Regions from separate parts of the Bacillus sp. V33-4 genome, predicted to be linked through region 2. Evidence: a T-box and tRNA genes for the amino acid it is inferred to sense, from the RefSeq annotation. Region 2 holds a T-box; the other holds one or more tRNA genes.
What was found. A T-box is a leader RNA that pairs with one kind of tRNA and senses whether it is charged. The one in region 2 lies ahead of thrS (threonine--tRNA ligase), so its partner is inferred to be a tRNA-Thr.
Positions count from the first base shown of each region.

Region 1: it has a tRNA-Thr gene. The T-box ahead of thrS (threonine--tRNA ligase) is inferred to sense a tRNA for this amino acid. The anticodon was not compared.

Region 1 covers NZ_PGVC01000068.1:43-8,838, reverse strand. Annotated here, with positions in the region: gene nfsA (oxygen-insensitive NADPH nitroreductase) at 1-297, opposite strand, end outside; gene trmL (tRNA (uridine(34)/cytosine(34)/5-carboxymethylaminomethyluridine(34)-2'-O)-methyltransferase TrmL) at 359-832, opposite strand; gene CVD23_RS20130 (amidase domain-containing protein) at 899-1,780, opposite strand; gene queG (tRNA epoxyqueuosine(34) reductase QueG) at 1,863-2,996, opposite strand; gene CVD23_RS22115 (hypothetical protein) at 3,085-3,252, opposite strand; gene CVD23_RS20120 (SGNH/GDSL hydrolase family protein) at 3,587-4,216, opposite strand; gene CVD23_RS20115 (TetR/AcrR family transcriptional regulator) at 4,282-4,884, opposite strand; gene CVD23_RS20110 (B3/B4 domain-containing protein) at 5,226-5,894, shown strand; tRNA gene CVD23_RS20105 (tRNA-Gly) at 6,023-6,096, opposite strand; tRNA gene CVD23_RS20100 (tRNA-Leu) at 6,156-6,240, opposite strand; tRNA gene CVD23_RS20095 (tRNA-Leu) at 6,259-6,344, opposite strand; tRNA gene CVD23_RS20090 (tRNA-Cys) at 6,380-6,453, opposite strand; tRNA gene CVD23_RS20085 (tRNA-Gly) at 6,464-6,538, opposite strand; tRNA gene CVD23_RS20080 (tRNA-Gln) at 6,543-6,617, opposite strand; tRNA gene CVD23_RS20075 (tRNA-His) at 6,639-6,714, opposite strand; tRNA gene CVD23_RS20070 (tRNA-His) at 6,794-6,869, opposite strand; tRNA gene CVD23_RS20065 (tRNA-Trp) at 6,883-6,956, opposite strand; tRNA gene CVD23_RS20060 (tRNA-Tyr) at 6,967-7,051, opposite strand; tRNA gene CVD23_RS20055 (tRNA-Thr) at 7,114-7,189, opposite strand; tRNA gene CVD23_RS20050 (tRNA-Phe) at 7,218-7,293, opposite strand; tRNA gene CVD23_RS20045 (tRNA-Asp) at 7,721-7,796, opposite strand; tRNA gene CVD23_RS20040 (tRNA-Met) at 7,800-7,873, opposite strand; tRNA gene CVD23_RS20035 (tRNA-Val) at 8,046-8,121, opposite strand; tRNA gene CVD23_RS20030 (tRNA-Glu) at 8,142-8,216, opposite strand; tRNA gene CVD23_RS20025 (tRNA-Ser) at 8,230-8,322, opposite strand; tRNA gene CVD23_RS20020 (tRNA-Asn) at 8,326-8,400, opposite strand; rRNA gene rrf (5S ribosomal RNA) at 8,561-8,676, opposite strand.
Region 2 covers NZ_PGVC01000047.1:35,159-43,954, forward strand. Annotated here, with positions in the region: gene CVD23_RS17045 (glyceraldehyde-3-phosphate dehydrogenase) at 1-135, shown strand, start outside; gene speD (adenosylmethionine decarboxylase) at 441-821, shown strand; gene CVD23_RS17055 (hypothetical protein) at 924-1,325, shown strand; gene nrdR (transcriptional regulator NrdR) at 1,410-1,871, shown strand; gene CVD23_RS17065 (replication initiation and membrane attachment family protein) at 2,010-3,416, shown strand; gene dnaI (primosomal protein DnaI) at 3,430-4,368, shown strand; gene ytxC (putative sporulation protein YtxC) at 4,513-5,382, shown strand; T-box leader at 5,441-5,698, shown strand; gene thrS (threonine--tRNA ligase) at 5,863-7,794, shown strand; ribosomal protein L20 leader region at 8,038-8,165, shown strand; gene infC (translation initiation factor IF-3) at 8,269-8,796, shown strand, end outside.

The DNA.
Region 1 (8,796 bases), on a different contig from region 2:
GGGAATGACATCTTTCCCTTCGATTTCACCGATCAATTGATGGCGGTATAAATCTGCACAAAACACTAAGAAGTGGCCGTTCTGCACCACGTAGCTTTGCTTGCCGGCAAGCTCTGAAAGCTTCTGTTTCTTGTCTCGGTCGGTGATGCCAATGATCGAATATGCCTGGATAAAGCTTGAAGTAGCAGCTGCTTGTGCACAAGCGATAATCGTGTCGATCTGCTCGTCAGTTAACGGTTTATCTTCAAAACTCCTGATTGAACGATGGTTTAAGATCGTCTCAATTGTTGGATTCATAAGCCTGTCCCACCTTTATGTATCATCTGAAAAGGACCTTGAGCGGTTAGGTCCATGCCATTTATCTTAAAGCCGGATAATCCTGCTGCCTTAATGCTTCATAAATTAAAATCGCAGCTGTATTGGACAAATTTAATGAGCGGACATTCTCATTCATTGGAATGCGCAAGCTTCTTTCTTTATTCGCCTCAATGATATTTTTAGGAAGCCCGGTTGTCTCTTTTCCAAAAATAAAATAGTAATCCTTGTCAGCGTCGCTGTAATCAAATGATGAATGCGGCTCCGTTCCAAACTTTGTTAAATAAAAAAATTCACCGCCACTATTTTTTTCATAAAATTCGTCTAACGATTCGTAGTAAACAACCTTTACAAATTCCCAATAATCCAAACCTGCCCGGCGCAGCATTTTATCATCTGTTGAAAATCCGAGTGGCCTGATTAAGTGTAAAATTGTATCTGTTGCAGCACAAGTTCTCGCTATATTGCCTGTATTGGCTGGGATTTCCGGCTGGTATAGTACGACATGCAAACCCACTTTTTTCACCTCAATAATAAACTCTAAAGGCTATTATACCACTCTTGGTTGCTCAGACAAGAATGTTCACTCATCATGAACTATTGTTATAAACTTGTATTTAATATTTGGAGTATAGGCAGTTGAATCCTCATATGCCCAGTAACGCATCCTGCTATTATGTGTATGGGCATTAACAAGGGGCATTTCAAATGCATCCTTGCCGGTAACGATTGTATTATGGTCAAAACGGCCATCACCCTGAAAATCGTAGCAAATCACGTCCCCAAGCAATAGTTTATCAGCGCTGCTGACTTCTCTTCCGCGCAAGCCTGTTTTTGATCCCGGCAAATACCAGCGCAGTGAATTGGCAACTGACCAGCTATAACTCCAATTATTATTTCTCATCCACCAGCCATTACTCCTGTTCGGGTAACCTCTCATTGGCGCCCCTCCGGCATGCAGGCACTGGGAAATATAGTTGGTGCAATCCACTTCAAACTTTTTAAAGGCTGGATTGTAATCATTCCACCATCTTTCCGCATATTGGACCGCTTTTAAGCGATCATAATAGAACTCATTCTTCGTCCTTTGCATTTCCCGAATTGGGTCATCCGGAAAAACTTCTGCCAGGTTTTCATGAGCATATATGGAGATCTCTTTATCTTCAATTAAGACCCCTTTATAAAAATCGGCCTCTCGTTTTTCGATTTCTTCCTCCATATAAAGCATTCCCTTTTGGCGAATTAAAAATTGAAAATGTACTTCATACAAAAGGGTAGTGTGATCATCTTCCTCTTGCTTATCCGTGATTTTTCCCCTTGCTGCTGCCTTCACAATTTCAGCCGATCTTTTCGACAAACAATCTTTTTTAATTTCTATTTTCTGTGGTAAATCTTTATCGCTTCGCGTGTGTGATATATATTGGTTAACCCGTCTTCCTAAAAGAGCCTGCAGCTGTTCGCGCATTGGAAACACTCCTCTCATATACATACATATGAAGAAACAGCGCAATCAAACCAAAAAAAACAGGAATGGGAGTCCATTCCTGTTAGTGAACATAAAAAGTTAGTCCTTTTTCAATTTCTTTGATAACTTCCTCGTCTTTTTCTGTTTGAACAGCATGTTGAAGGGCCTCTCTTGCTTCGTTTCCGCCAATTTTCCCCAACGACCAGGCCGCCGTCCCCCTGATGACAGGCCTAGCGTCATTTTTAAGAACTTCAATGATGTCGGGAATTGCAGTTTCATCTTTATAATGGGCAAGGGCGATCAGCGCGTTTCTCTGGATTGGTTTTTTGCCTCTCCATGAACCGGATATTTTACTGTATTTCTCTTTAAATTCGCGATTTCCAATCCGAAGCAACGGTTTTAATAATGGCTTTGCTATTTCCGGGTCAGGTTCCATTTCAGAGTGGAAATGAAAATCCTTACCTTTGTTTACAGGACAAACCGTTTGGCAAGTATCGCAGCCATACAGCCGATTGCCTAGCTTATCACGAAATTCATCGGGCAGAAAACCTTTAGTTTGCGTTAGAAAAGCGATGCACCTTTGTGCATTTAACTGACCGCCTTGTATCAGCGCACCTGTAGGACAGACCTCAACACATTTATTGCAGCTTCCGCATTGGTCCTCCATTGGAGTATCAGGTTCAAACGGAATATTCGTGATCATTTCTCCGAGATACACATACGAGCCAAATTCTGGAGTAATGATTGAACAGTTTTTCCCGCTCCAGCCGATTCCCGCTCTTTGCGCAACGGCTCTATCGACTAATTCCCCTGTATCAACCATTGACTTAAGTTTGGCTTCAGGTACTTTCGACAAAATATATTCTTCAAGTTTTTTCAGGCGGTCGCGCAAAATCATATGGTAATCGGTTCCCCATGACGCCCGGCAAAAAATTCCCCGTCGCTCGCCTTTTTTGCTCAAAACCTGCTCTTTCATTTTCGAAGGGTAAGCTAAAGCGATAGCGATAATCGACTGTGATTTATCAAGCAAAAGCGATGGATCCGTTCTCTTTTCAATATCCGGCTCTTCAAAGCCTGATTGGTAGTTCAGCTCCTGCTGGCGCAACAGCCGGCTTTTCATCTCACTGAATGTATTTGTTGACGTGAAACCAATTTTATCAATACCGATTGTTTTACTGTAGGCAATGATATCCTGCTTCAGCTCGATACTATTCATTTTCGACCCTCCTTTCTTTCATGAGTTCCTATATGGCAGGCATAAAGCCTTTATTATAAAGATCAACGGTTTATATGATAAACTATTTTCAAGGAAATGTGGAGGTGAAAAGCATGGAAATATTCATATCGTCTGATATAGCAGCATTATCCCCGGCTTTAAAGTTGGCGTCAATTGATTCACTCCAAAACTGCCATGTTAGTTCGGCTTTTCCAGACAGAACCTGGAACCACTGTTGCTCCTCGGTTACATTCATCCACTAATCTCCTTGCTCTTATTCAAACAGGAAAGGTTACTAACAGAATATAGGTAATTTCGACTTTGATCTGTTAAAATCCGTTGTTATTGATTTAATTCCTGCTATTTTTAAAGTACAAATATCAAAAACACAGAAGCGCCATATGTTCACAGCTCCTCTGTGTTTTTGTTTAGATCCTTGCCGGTTCTTGTTTAGCTGTTTCTTCCTGCACGGTTATCAGGAACTGTCGTTTGCCGTATCGATGCCGATCCACAAACCGTCCTTCACATGCCAGGCAACCATGTCCTTGGCCACATGGTTTCCAGATGCCTTTGGGAACCGCGACCAATCTTCACTTTGATATTCCTCCCAGTGGACCATTCGGCGTATTTTTTATTTGCAGCAGGACGTCGTTCATTGCACCTGCTAATGCCATATATCCGACCGAGTTTGGGTGAATTCCATCCCGGCTCCACGTTTCTAAATTCAACGTAAAAGGGGCGTGCCATAATTCAGCGTAGGGAACACCAAATTCGACACATTTTTCACGAATCAACTGATTGAGCTCTGTCAACTGACTGCGAATTTGCCCTGCCTGTGAAGTCGGAAGCGTACGAAGTTTTGGAAAGTCCGGAACTGTGGAAGAAATAATGGTAACGCCTGTCTGTAATAAAGTAGACAGCATCTCTCCAAACTCCTGTTCAAATGCGGAAGCATTCCATCTCCCTTGCAATACATCATTACCGCCTGCCATCAAGGATACAAGATCAGGCCTTAAAGCCATGCACTTTCCCAGCTGTGTCCTCCGGATTTCGGCCGTAGTTTGTCCCCTGATGGCGATATTGGTATAGATTAACTCTGGGCAGCGTTCTTGCCACTCTTTTGCAAAGTGGTATGCCCAACTTAAACAAGGAATTCCCTCTACTTCATCTCCAATCCCCTCCGTCACACTGTCACCCATGGCCACAAAACGATTCCACACAATTGCTTTCCTCCCTTTATTTTCAGACACACATGTCTGTTTTTATGGTAAAAGAAATCGGCAGTTTAAGCCGTTTCCTTGACAACCCGTTTACGAATGTAATCTTGAAGATGATCGATCGTTTGATTCAAAAATTTTTTATCCTTGTGTAGACGACTTAACATCAGGGCGCCTTCTAACGAGGAAAGCAAAACGGTGGCAACCTCTTCTGGATTTACCTGAGAACTTACTTCTCCGTATTCAATTCCCTGCATAACCACTCTTCCAATTGATTCATGAAGTTGTAGCATGGCTTGATTAGCATAATCTTTCAATACCGGATTTACCGCATCTGTTTCTATGGCAACATTCATTATCGGACAGCCACCTGGAATAGGAGTATCTTCATATAGACGGCTGAATATGTGAAGGAACCCGTGCAAGCGTTCGACGATGTGATTCTCTGTCCACAAAGCCTCTCGATACTTCGAACCTATAGTTTCAGCCGCATAAAGAAATGCCTCGTTTGCAAGCTCATCCTTACTGCTAAAGTGATTGTATAAACCGCCTCTTTCCAGTCCTGTCGCATTCATAACATCAACCATAGTTGAGGCTACGTACCCCCTTTGATTAAAGAGGTTAGCCGCTTTTTCAATAATCATTTTTTTCGTTCGTTCGCCCTTTCGCATAAAAAACAACCTCTCAATTTGGGAAAATTAGTGCATATTATAAAAAAGACGAATGTGTCTGTTTTTATAATATGTCTTTCCCATCAATATGTAAACCCTAAATATTCAATTTTTTGTCTTTAACACTTTGAAGATCGAGATCATCCGTTTGTCGGGGATATTTCTTTCCTTGCATCAAACTCTCGATACGTCTTAGCTGATTCTTGATCTGCTGGACACTCTTTTATGATCGGCCCTACTTTCTTTCATGAGTTCCTATATGGCAGGAATAAAAGCCTTTATTATAACGATCAACGGTTTATATGATAGACTATTTTCAAACGAATATGGAGGTGAAAAGCATGGAAATAGTCATGTCACCTGATATAGCAGCGATTATCCCCAGCTTTAATGTTGGTGTCATTCAGTATCATGGCATTGTAGTCGGAGAATCCCCGCAAATGCTAAAAGGCAGGTTCCAGCTTTTTCAAGAATCGATATTTTTCGATTTAGAAAACAAAAATGTTACCGATCTTGAAGGCATTCAGGAGTGGAGGCAGATCTTTAAGAAGACTGGTATCGATCCAAACCGTTATCGCCCCTCTGCGGAGGCACTTTACCGGCGAATCAAAAAGCAAAACTATATAAACTCTGTTAATAGTGCTATTGATCTGAATAACTTTTGTTCACTCGAGTACCAGGTACCGATCGGTATTTATGATCGCAACCTTTTATCGGGGGATATTTCAATCCGGCTTGGCGGTAAAGGTGAAGAATATTTCGGCTTAAATGGCAGAAGCAATTCTCTTGCGAATCTCATTATCTCTGCCGATCAAAACGGTCCCTTCGGCAGCCCGTTTGTCGATTCCACCAGAACAGCGGTTGGCCCTGAGACAACAAGTGCTGTCCAAATCATTTACCTGCGTCCGTCCCTTGATAAGGAAAACCAGGTGAAGCTAACAGAAGCCGCAATGAATATGTTTCTTCAATTACATGGAGGAACTGCAAAATATGAGGTAATAGGATGCTGAACTGCATCCTATTTTTATTGCACGGATATTTACTGTACCGGAGCTTATCTTTTTTTATCAGTGAAAAAGAAAAAACGCAATGCTTCGTTCTTTAAGAGACGAAACACTGCGTTGCGATAGGGTATGTATGGAGCGGGTGATGGGAATCGAACCCACATCATCAGCTTGGAAGGCTGAGGTTTTACCACTAAACTACACCCGCACATAGGTGAAGTATAATTATTTTTAAAAATAAAAACAGGTTTCCCTGTTAAATAAATATGGTACCGGTGGTCGGGGTCGAACCGACACTCCAGAAGGAACACGATTTTGAGTCGTGCGCGTCTGCCAATTCCGCCACACCGGCGTATTAAATTATGGGTGATGCCGAGGACCGGAATCGAACCGGTACGGTAGTCACCTACCGCAGGATTTTAAGTCCTGTGCGTCTGCCAGTTCCGCCACCCCGGCAAATCGTAATCCTGCTTGTCCATTTTCTAAGTAAATGGAGGCGGCAACCGGATTCGAACCGGTGGTAAAGGTTTTGCAGACCTCTGCCTTACCACTTGGCTATGCCGCCAAAAAACTAATGGAGCGGAAGACGGGATTCGAACCCGCGACCCCAACCTTGGCAAGGTTGTATTCTACCACTGAACTACTTCCGCAAAATGGCTGGGCTAGCTGGATTCGAACCAACGCATGACGGAGTCAAAGTCCGTTGCCTTACCGCTTGGCTATAGCCCATTAATTAACATTGTATATTTATGGGGCGACTGATGGGAATTGAACCCACGAATGTCGGAACCACAATCCGATGCGTTAACCACTTCGCCACAATCGCCATAACATATTAGGCAGCTTTTTTGAAAATAATTGTCACCGTTAAGATGGATAAGATAATTGATACTAATTTAACATCATGGGGCGACTGATGGGAATCGAACCCACGAATGTCGGAACCACAATCCGATGCGTTAACCACTTCGCCACAATCGCCATTATAGTTATTTGGCAGGGGTAGTAGGAATCGAACCCACACTGGAGGTTTTGGAGACCTCTGTTCTACCTTTAAACTATACCCCTATATATCAAATGGTGGAGGGGGACGGATTCGAACCGCCGAACCCTGAGGGAGCGGATTTACAGTCCGCCGCGTTTAGCCACTTCGCTACCCCTCCATCAAGAAAATTAATTATATCACCGATCATTTTTCGGGTCAATCTGAAAAACTAACCATAAATGGTGCCGGCAAGAGGACTTGAACCCCCAACCTACTGATTACAAGTCAGTTGCTCTACCAATTGAGCTACACCGGCTTTGTATTAATATGAGGTTGAAAGAAAATGGTGGCTCAGGACGGAATCGAACCGCCGACACAAGGATTTTCAGTCCTTTGCTCTACCGACTGAGCTACTGAGCCATAATTGCAAATATTTCCTAAATTTTAATTCAAGTAAGTCCTTTGCTCAAAAGATCTCACGATCTTTCTCGCAGGTTGCCGCAGGAGCCAACAATGATGAGAGCAACCTGCTCTACCGACTGAGCTACTGAGCCATAATTGCAAATATTTCCTAAATTTTAATTCAAGTAAGTCCTTTGCTCAAAAGATCTCACGATCTTTCTCGCAGGTTGCCACAGGAGCCAATCAATGATGAGAGCAACCTGCTCTACCGACTGAGCTACTGAGCCATAATTGCAAATATTTCCTAAATTTTAATTCAAGTAAGTCCTTTGCTCAAAAGATCTCACGATCTTTCTCGCAGGTTGCCGCAGGAGCCAATCAATGATGAGAGCAACCTGCTCTACCGACTGAGCTACTGAGCCAATTTATAACTGTTATAAAAAAATGGCGGTCCCGACCGGGATCGAACCGGCGATCTCCTGCGTGACAGGCAGGCATGTTAACCGCTACACCACGGGACCAGATTGCGGGGGCAGGATTTGAACCTGCGACCTTCGGGTTATGAGCCCGACGAGCTACCGAACTGCTCCACCCCGCGACAATAGAAATTATTAAGTTTTTCCTATGCTCATTGATACCATAAGAACTGTCCCGATCTCAGGATGCTGAACCAAGTAGCAGCTCGATCGGTACAACTCGCAGTTCATTCTGTGAAGTAACGCTCGTTGCTCCACCCCGCGACGATAAAAAACATGAAAACTTAACTGATATGGTGGAGGATGACGGGATCGAACCGCCGACCCTCTGCTTGTAAGGCAGATGCTCTCCCAGCTGAGCTAATCCTCCAGCTATGTATCCACGAAAAATGGTGACCCGTACGGGATTCGAACCCGTGTTACCGCCGTGAAAGGGCGGTGTCTTAACCGCTTGACCAACGGGCCATATAATTAAATATGGCGGAGAGCAAGGGATTTGAACCCTTGAGACAGTGATTAACCGCCTACACGATTTCCAATCGTGCTCCTTCGGCCACTCGGACAGCTCTCCGTTTGGCTCCGCAGGCAGGATTCGAACCTGCGACCGTTCGGTTAACAGCCGAATGCTCTACCACTGAGCTACTGCGGAATAATAATATACAACCCTAAACATTGTTTTGCTTCGAATGTCCCCATCTCAGTAAGCTTAAGCAAGTAGCAGCTCGATGGGTACAACTCGGAGCCCAATCCAGCAGCTTTGCTCGTTGCTCTACCACTGAGCTACTGCGGAATAATAATTTAAAATAATCGCCCGGCGGCGTCCTACTCTCACAGGGGGAGACCCCCAACTACCATCGGCGCTGAGAAGCTTAACTTCCGTGTTCGGGATGGGAACGGGTGTGACCTTCTCGCTATCGCCACCAGACAAGTTCAAGACATATTCTATTATAATGTCTTTTAGGATTATTTCAAGAGAAAATTAAAAGTTCGTTCTCTCAAAACTAGATAATCCAGAAGAAGTAACTGTATCCGAGAATACCATTTC
Region 2 (8,796 bases):
GTAATCGGTGCTAACAAGGTGAAGGTTCTTGCCTGGTATGATAATGAGTGGGGCTATTCGTGCCGTGTTGTAGATCTTGCAACATTTGTGGCCCGGGAGATGATGAGTACAGCTGCGGTTAAGGTCGCCAATTAAAGTAGAAGGAAAAAGCTTGCCGTTTATGCGGCAAGCTTTTTTAATAGAATTTTTTTTTACCCAGAGTATCATAAAATGCGACAATCGTTTCGCAAATATCGATCGAGAATTTTTTAAATTGATATGTTGCAAAAAAAATATAAACAAAGTATACTATTCCTCGTGAACTTCTTGAAATATGGTACGGATAGCTACTTAAAGGGTTAGGACCTCTTTGGACTAACTTTCCCCCGTGGTAGTTAAAAGATGCCGCTGTAAATGTCATTTCATGAATGAAGCGAAAAAGCTTAAGGGGGAAATTGAATATGGAAACAATGGGTCGTCACGTGATTTCAGAACTATGGGGTTGCGATTTTGAAAAATTGAATGATATGGAATTAATTGAGCAAACTTTTGTGGACGCAGCATTAAAATCAGGTGCTGAAATTCGCGAAGTTGCATTTCATAAGTTTGCACCACAGGGCGTTAGCGGAGTCGTTATTATTTCTGAATCACATTTAACGATACACAGCTTCCCTGAACACGGATATGCCAGCATTGATGTGTATACATGTGGTGATTTAGATCCTAACATTGCTGCAGATTATATTGCAGAAGCGTTAGGTGCTCAAACACGTGAGAATATCGAGATTCCTCGCGGGATGGGTCCTGTACAAGTAAAACAAGCACAAGCGAAAGCTCTATAAACTGGAAATTCGCAGGCAAGGGGTGTAATTTATACACCTCTTTTTTAATTTCGGAAATAATATTGTAAACTAGTAGAAAACGAATTAAAGGTGGGAATGACGATGTCAGTTTTTCGCGCGCTCAGAACGAGATACAGCAAGCAATGCGAAACGAAGGAGAACCATCCCGACAGTGACTTGAAGACCCGATATTATAAGGGCAGCTTTAATCAAGTGTTCCAGGCAGCTGAAGAAATATTCAAAAATGACAGCAACTGCAGAGTTACAAGCGTCGCCAAAGAACATGGGGAAATCGCTGTTGAAGTGAAAGGGAATGTCCCGGCCTTTTTGATCGTGACGATCATAACGGTAAAGCCTTACGAAACAGCGATTGATATGAATATTTCAACCGAAAAATTCTCATTGGCCGGGTTCCACAGGTCTCTAAAAAACGAGCTGCTTTCTTTTTATAAAAAGTTTGACGAAAGGTTTACATATATCGGATCAGGAAAGCATGCCGAGTAAGTGGCACTTGTTCTGACCACTCCTTTTATATAAGATATTAGTAAGAGCCATTATTAAATTATTGGAGAATTCGGAGCTGATTTTATGAAATGTCCTTCCTGCCAAAATAACAGCACGCGTGTTTTGGATTCCCGGCCCGTTGATGACAGCCGCTCGATACGTAGAAGGCGGGAGTGTGAGGCTTGCGGTTATCGGTTTACCACATTTGAAAAAGTGGAAGAAATTCCGCTTGTTGTTGTAAAAAAAGAAGGAACACGAGAAGAATTCAGCCGTGAAAAGATGCTGCGCGGGCTTATCAAGGCATGTGAGAAGCGGCCGGTCGAGCTCCAGCAGCTTGAGGAGATTGCCCACGATGTCGAAAAAGAGCTGCGAAGCCAGGGCGTTTCGGAAATAAAGAGCGAAGTGATCGGTGAAATGGTGATGGACAGGCTTGCAGATGTCGATGAGGTGGCCTATGTCCGGTTTGCTTCAGTTTATCGGCAATTTAAAGATATTAATGTATTTATTGATGAATTAAAAGAATTGATCAAACGCGAGCAGTCATAAGGAGCTGAAGGAACCCTTTAGCTCTTTTTTAAGCTTATAAGTTCAAGACATTGAAATTGATTGGATCCGGTCTCCAGCTTTCTTTTAGCCGGGATTCTTGGAATCTACTTTGATATTATTTTTGAAGGGTTGAAGGTTATGGTCCAGCATTGGCAAGAGCTTTTACCGGTTGACCGTTATGTTGTAAGGGCAAATGGCCTGCTTCATGACTTCGACCGAAAAGTGTTAACATTTTTATACCAGCCGCTCATCGGTTCTGCGTGCTTCAGTCTGTACCTGACTTTTTGGGGTGAGCTCGAAGAAAATCGGATCTGGTCAGAGTCCCAGTCCCATCATGGATTAATGACGATTATGGGGATGGGCCTCAAGGACATTTATGAAGCGAGGCTGAAGCTTGAAGGGATCGGCTTGCTCAAAAGCTATATACGGTCTGCAAATGACAGCCGGGAATTTATATACGAGCTTCAGCCCCCTTTGAATCCGGAACAATTCTTCCTCGATGGCATGCTCAATATCTATTTATATAGAAAAATCGGCAAAAATCAGTTTGCGCGTTTAAAAAGGGTTTTCAGTGACCAAAAGCTTCCTGCCCATGAAGAATATAAGAATATTACAAGGGCTTTTCAGGATGTCTATGCCTCTGCATCAATAGCTTCCCTGCAGCTTGATGAGGAAACTGCGAGGAGCCTCAGCGCCGACAATGGCCAGGCTTTTATAGGCAGAGCAGAACAAACCGGGATTCAAATAGATACAGAGTCTTTCAATTTTGAATTGTTGACTGCTGGATTGCAGGAATCGTTAGTACCTAAAAAAGCTTTGAACAAAAAAGTGAAAGAAGCGATCAGCAACCTGTCGTTTCTGTATGGAATCGATCCGATTCAAATGAAAAGCATTATTCTCAGCGCTGTAACGGCGGAAGATGAAATTGATATTGAAGAATTGCGCAAGGCAGCGCGGGATTGGTACCAGTTTGAACATCAGGACAAGCTGCCGTCACTTGTTGACCGCCACCAGCCTGTTGTTCATATGACAGCAAGTGCTGAACCGAAAACGCAAGAGGAGCAGCTCGTCCACTATCTTGAAACGACTTCCCCCCGCAAGTTGTTAAAGGATATTTCCGGCGGGGCTGAACCAACGAAAACCGACTTGCAAATTATTGAAGAAGTAATGTTTCAACAAAAACTTCTTCCCGGTGTCACGAATGTGCTCATTCAATATGTGCTTCTTAAAACAAATATGAAGCTGACAAAGGGTTACATCGAGAAAATTGCCAGCCACTGGGCAAGGAAGAAAATAAAGACCGTAAAAGAAGCAATGGAGCTGGCAATCAGCGAACACCGTCAGTATCTGGAATGGGCTGATGGTAAAAAAACCGCCGGCCAGGGAACCCAGACAAGGCGCAAGCCAATCCGGACGGAACAATTGCCTGATTGGTTTAAGGAAAATGATAGTCCGTCTGCAGCAAAAGAAGAACCGGCAATTATTCCGAACTTTGAAGAAAAAAAACGTGCACTTGAAGAGAAGCTGAAAAAGCTGAGGACATAGGTGGTGAACAAATGTGGAGAAAATTAACCAGACGATAAAAAGGCTTGCCGGAAATGAAGACTTTCAAAAACGCTATGCCTTAATGCGGGATAAAATTATGAAAAGTCCCGAGATTAACGCTTTTCTGAGCGAGCATAGGGATGAAGTGAACGATGGAATGGTCGAAAGAAGCATGGGAAAGCTGCTTGAATACACCGATCAAAGCAAAGAATGTAATCGGTGTCCAAGCCTTGGCGGCTGTATTAATTATATGCAGGGGTATCATCCCAAACTGGTAATCGGGAGAAATGCGATCGATATCCACTATGATCGCTGCCCGAGAAAGGTGATGGAGGATGAAAAGCGCAAGAACGAAAAGCTGATTAAAAGCATGTATTTTCCAAAAGATATTTTACAAGTTTCCTTTAGTGATTTTGATCTGAAAGCCGATAATCCAGGCCGCTATACAGCTCTTGAAAAAGCGGGAGACTTTATCGCAGCCTATCAATCTGGAGAGAAAGTAAAAGGTTTATATTTATTTGGAGAATTTGGAGTCGGAAAATCATTCCTGTTAGGGGCAATTGCCAATGAACTGGCCGCAAAAAAAATCTCCTCGATGATCGTGTTTGTGCCTGAACTGCTCAGAGAAATGAAAAATTCGATTGCTGACTCGACATTAAATGGGAAAATTGAAACGATCAAGAAGCAGCCGATTTTGATGCTCGATGATATTGGCGCTGAAACGATGTCGAGCTGGGTCAGGGACGAGGTGCTTGGTCCGATCCTGCAATATCGCATGTCCGAAAACCTGCCAACTTTCTTTACATCCAATTTCGACTTCAAGGGGCTTGAGCATCATTTAACATACAGCCAGCGCGGTGAGGAAGAAAAAATGAAAGCGCGCCGGATTATGGAACGCATCAGATTTTTGGCTGAGCCTATCATGCTTGACGGTGAGAACCGAAGAAAATAATGTATTCAACCACCTGTTACTTAAGGTGGTTTTTTTATCTAAACGGATCAGAAAATCACTAAGGACTTTCGGCGTGCTTGCTTCTATTTTGTCCCTGTTCCCCATATACATAAAATTAGAGATTTTGATATAGGGGGGATTTGGTTGTTTGAGATCATCTTCCAAAAACAAGAGGATGCAAAAGGCCTTATTAAATATTTACAGCGGCATTTATCCTCCGAGTCTGGAAAAATAAATCTTCTTTTTGAAGATCCACATATAATTAAGCTTACGGCAGAAGCGAATGCGGACATTATTTTAGCGGATGTGAAACAGGCTTTCTATGAATTTATTATTTATTGGAAACGGGAGCAATGGTTCCGGACGATTTTAGCAGAAAACTATTTTTTTAATGACACCGAGGAACAGTCGCAAATCATGGAAATTATTTATTCGATTTTGGACGGGAATCGTGAGGAACTAGCGGTCCTGCTTCAGGATACGAACGAGGAGAATATATTGAAGGAAGCTATGGATGACCTTTTTCAAAAAAATCTATCCTTTTCATTCGATTCTTTTGTGAAATTTCGGCTCAGGCCCTATCTGGATTGTCTTGAGAAGTATGTGGAAATCTCCATCGACGAATACAAAATGGAGCAGGAGTACCAAATATTTATTCAGACATTAAGAGATTTTTTGGCAGAACGGGAGATGAAAATTCGGCGGCTTCACCTGCTCATTAACGATGGATCTACTTTTTTTGACGAGCATTTTTACGAAATCAAACGGGCCGACCTGGTTAGAATGATCGATCGAAAGCTGCTCTTTAATCATCCAGTTTATGTGGATTCAGTCACGATTGCGCCATTGCTTTCGATTGCCCCGGCCATGATCTTTCTTTACACGGAAGATCGTAATGAGCCGCTAGTCCGCACGATCTGCAACATATTTGAGGAAAGGGTTACGATTCAGGCAGTCGCCGACTTTAATGAACGAAAAAGCTTCCTGCCCTATACGGCTGAAGAAAAAATGTAATAAGAACCTCTTGCTTTTCAAAAAAATACCCTCTATAATTACGTACATAAAATCATTCGTAAAAGTAATGATGAGGACAAGGGTATTCGGTTACGGTTACCAGAGAGGGAAGACACGGCTGCAATTTTCCCAACACGGACCTGATGCTTACCGCCTCTGAACTTCGGCCATGAACATAATCGGGAAGAGCACGTCTGTTTCCTTGATCCAAAAAGTATTGGCTGACGGCTAAAACCGTTATTTTTCCAGAGATATATTTTCAATTGCTGAAAATATGAAATTGGGTGGAACCGCGTGTATAAAACTCGTCCCTGTTACAGGGATGGGTTTTTTTATTTTTACACAGATAGCGTTTTGGGAACTGGCATAAATCCCGGTTCCAGCGTTGTTTCACTGCGTCCATTAAGTTTGCGAAAAAGCGACTTGACCGGGCGATAGTCTGAACAGGCGCTTACGCAGTTTAGAAAAGGAGGAAGAGTCATGTCAGATGTTGTGAAATTAACCTTTCCTGATGGAGCCGTAAAGGAGTTTTCCAAAGGAACGACAACCGAAGAAGTTGCTGCCTCAATCAGTCCGGGACTGAAGAAAAAAGCGATTGCCGGTAAAGTAGATGGCCAATTGTATGATCTTCGCCGTCCAATCGAGGAAGATGGGGCAATCGAAATTGTTACAGCGGACAGTGAAGACGCGCTTGAAATTCTTCGGCATAGCAGTGCCCATTTAATGGCCCAGGCGATCAAGCGCCTTTATAAAGATGTCAAACTCGGCGTCGGCCCGGTTATTGACGGCGGCTTTTACTATGATATTGATATGGAGGAATCGTTAACACCGGAGGATCTCCCGTTGATTGAAAAAGAAATGGCCAAGATCGTCAATGAGAACATTGAGATTGTCCGCAAGGAAGTAAGCCGCAATGAGGCTGTACAACTCTTTAAAGAAATCGATGATGAATATAAGCTGGAGCTAATTGAGGCAATCCCTCAACATGAAACTGTGACTATTTATGAACAGGGCGAATTTTTCGATCTCTGCCGCGGCGTGCATATGCCATCGACCGGCAAGCTGAAGGAGTTCAAACTGTTGAGCATTGCCGGGGCGTACTGGCGCGGCAACAGCGATAATAAGATGCTCCAGCGCATTTACGGAACTGCTTTCTTTAAAAAGGAAGACCTTCAAGAGCATTTGCGCTTGTTGGAAGAAGCAAAAGAGCGCGATCACCGCAAGCTCGGCAAAGAGTTAAGTTTATTTACAAACTCACAGCTGGTCGGCCAGGGCCTGCCGCTATGGCTGCCAAAAGGCGCAACCATCCGCCGGATTATCGAGCGCTATATTGTCGATAAGGAACAACGTCTGGGTTATGATCATGTGTACACTCCGATCATGGGCAGCGTCGACCTTTATAAGACTTCCGGCCACTGGGATCATTATCAAGAAGATATGTTCCCTGTCATGGATATGGACAATGAGCAGCTTGTGCTGCGGCCGATGAACTGTCCGCACCATATGATGATTTATAAAAATGCCATCCACAGCTACCGTGAGCTGCCAATTCGGATTGCCGAGCTCGGCATGATGCACCGTTACGAGATGTCCGGAGCATTGTCCGGTCTGCAGCGTGTTCGGGGGATGACCTTAAATGATGCTCATATCTTTGTCCGCCCTGACCAAATTAAAGAGGAATTTAAACGGGTTGTCCGGTTAGTGCTGGAGGTTTACAAAGACTTTAATATCGATGATTATTCGTTCCGATTATCGTACCGGGATCCAGCGGACACTGAAAAATATTTTGATGACGATGAAATGTGGGAAAAAGCTCAGGCAATGCTGAAAGAAGCGATGGATGAGCTGGGTGTCGATTACTTCGAAGCTGAAGGCGAAGCAGCATTCTACGGACCTAAATTGGACGTTCAAGTAAAAACAGCGCTCGGTAAGGATGAAACTTTATCGACTGTCCAGTTGGATTTCTTGCTGCCTGAGCGCTTTGATCTTTCTTATATTGGCGAGGATGGAAAGCAGCACCGCCCAGTTGTGATCCACCGCGGGGTCGTTTCGACAATGGAACGCTTTGTTGCCTTCTTAATCGAAGAATATAAAGGAGCTTTCCCAACATGGCTCGCGCCTGTCCAAGTCCAGGTCATTCCTGTGTCCCCGGATATTCATTTCGATTATGCCCAGCAGGTACAGGAGCAGCTGCGGGCAGAAGGCTTTCGCGTTGAGCTTGACGAACGCAATGAAAAAATCGGCTATAAAATCCGCGAAGCGCAAATGCAAAAAATCCCATATATGCTCGTAGTTGGTGATAAAGAAGTCGAAGAAAAGGCGGTCAACGTCCGCAAGTATGGCGAGCAAAAGTCTGAAACAGTTGCATTTGAAAGCTTTATTGAAGGTTTGAAGGATGAAGTGAAGCTGTAAAAGTGGTTTCGAAACGAGATGCTGTGCTGTGTTCGCAGCTTCTCGTTTTTCTATGAACGTTTTAAGCGTTTCGCTTAATGAATGGCGATGTCCGCTGAATTAAAAGAGAGATGTATATATTAAAAATAGCTTGCAAGCTCACTTTAATTTTGGTAAGATTCTCTTTGTTGCAAAAAAAAGTAGCTCATTTGACATTCATAGATGAATTTGTTATAGTTATTTAGGTAAATTGAATACGACTTTGAGGAAAAGAAGAAGCACCCGCTTCTCACCTGATTGACGCTTATGCAGTTGGCAGGTCTTACGTGAAACTTTTTGTTTCTTACTGAATTCGTAAGTGTGGGTGTGTTCACCTGCACTTTTTTATTTGTAAAAACACGAAGCAGCAGCCCGTGCTGCAGCAACTTACCGATTCAACCTGTCCCAAACACCCGGGATTCGGTGAAGTGAGATCATGGATAATTCTTGACCCAAATGTTTGTATTCGTTATTAAACCCTGGAGGTGTCTAACTATTAGCAAAGACATGTTGTTAAACGAGGGCATTCGCGCCCGTGAAGTTCGTCTCATTGACCAAAATGGCGAGCAATTGGGAATTAAATCAAAGAATGAAGCACTCGAAATTGCTACGCGCGTAAATCTTGATGTAGTTCTTGTTGCACCGAATGCAAAGCCTCCTGTAGCCCGCATCATGGACTATGGAAAGTTTAAGTTCGAGCAGCAGAAGAAAGACAAAGAAGCTCGCAAAAATCAAAAAATTATTAATATCAAAGAAGTTCGTTTAAGCCCGACCATTGATGAACATGATTTTAATACAAAGCTTCGCAATGCTATAAAATTCCTTGAAAAAGGCGATAAAGTAAAAGCGTCGATCCGATTCAAAGGACGCGCGATTACTCATAAGGAAATTGGCCAGCGAGTCCTAATTCGTTTCGCACAAGCTTGCACTGAAGTTGCAACGGTTGAATCGCATCCAAAAATGGACGGCCGAAGCATGTTCATG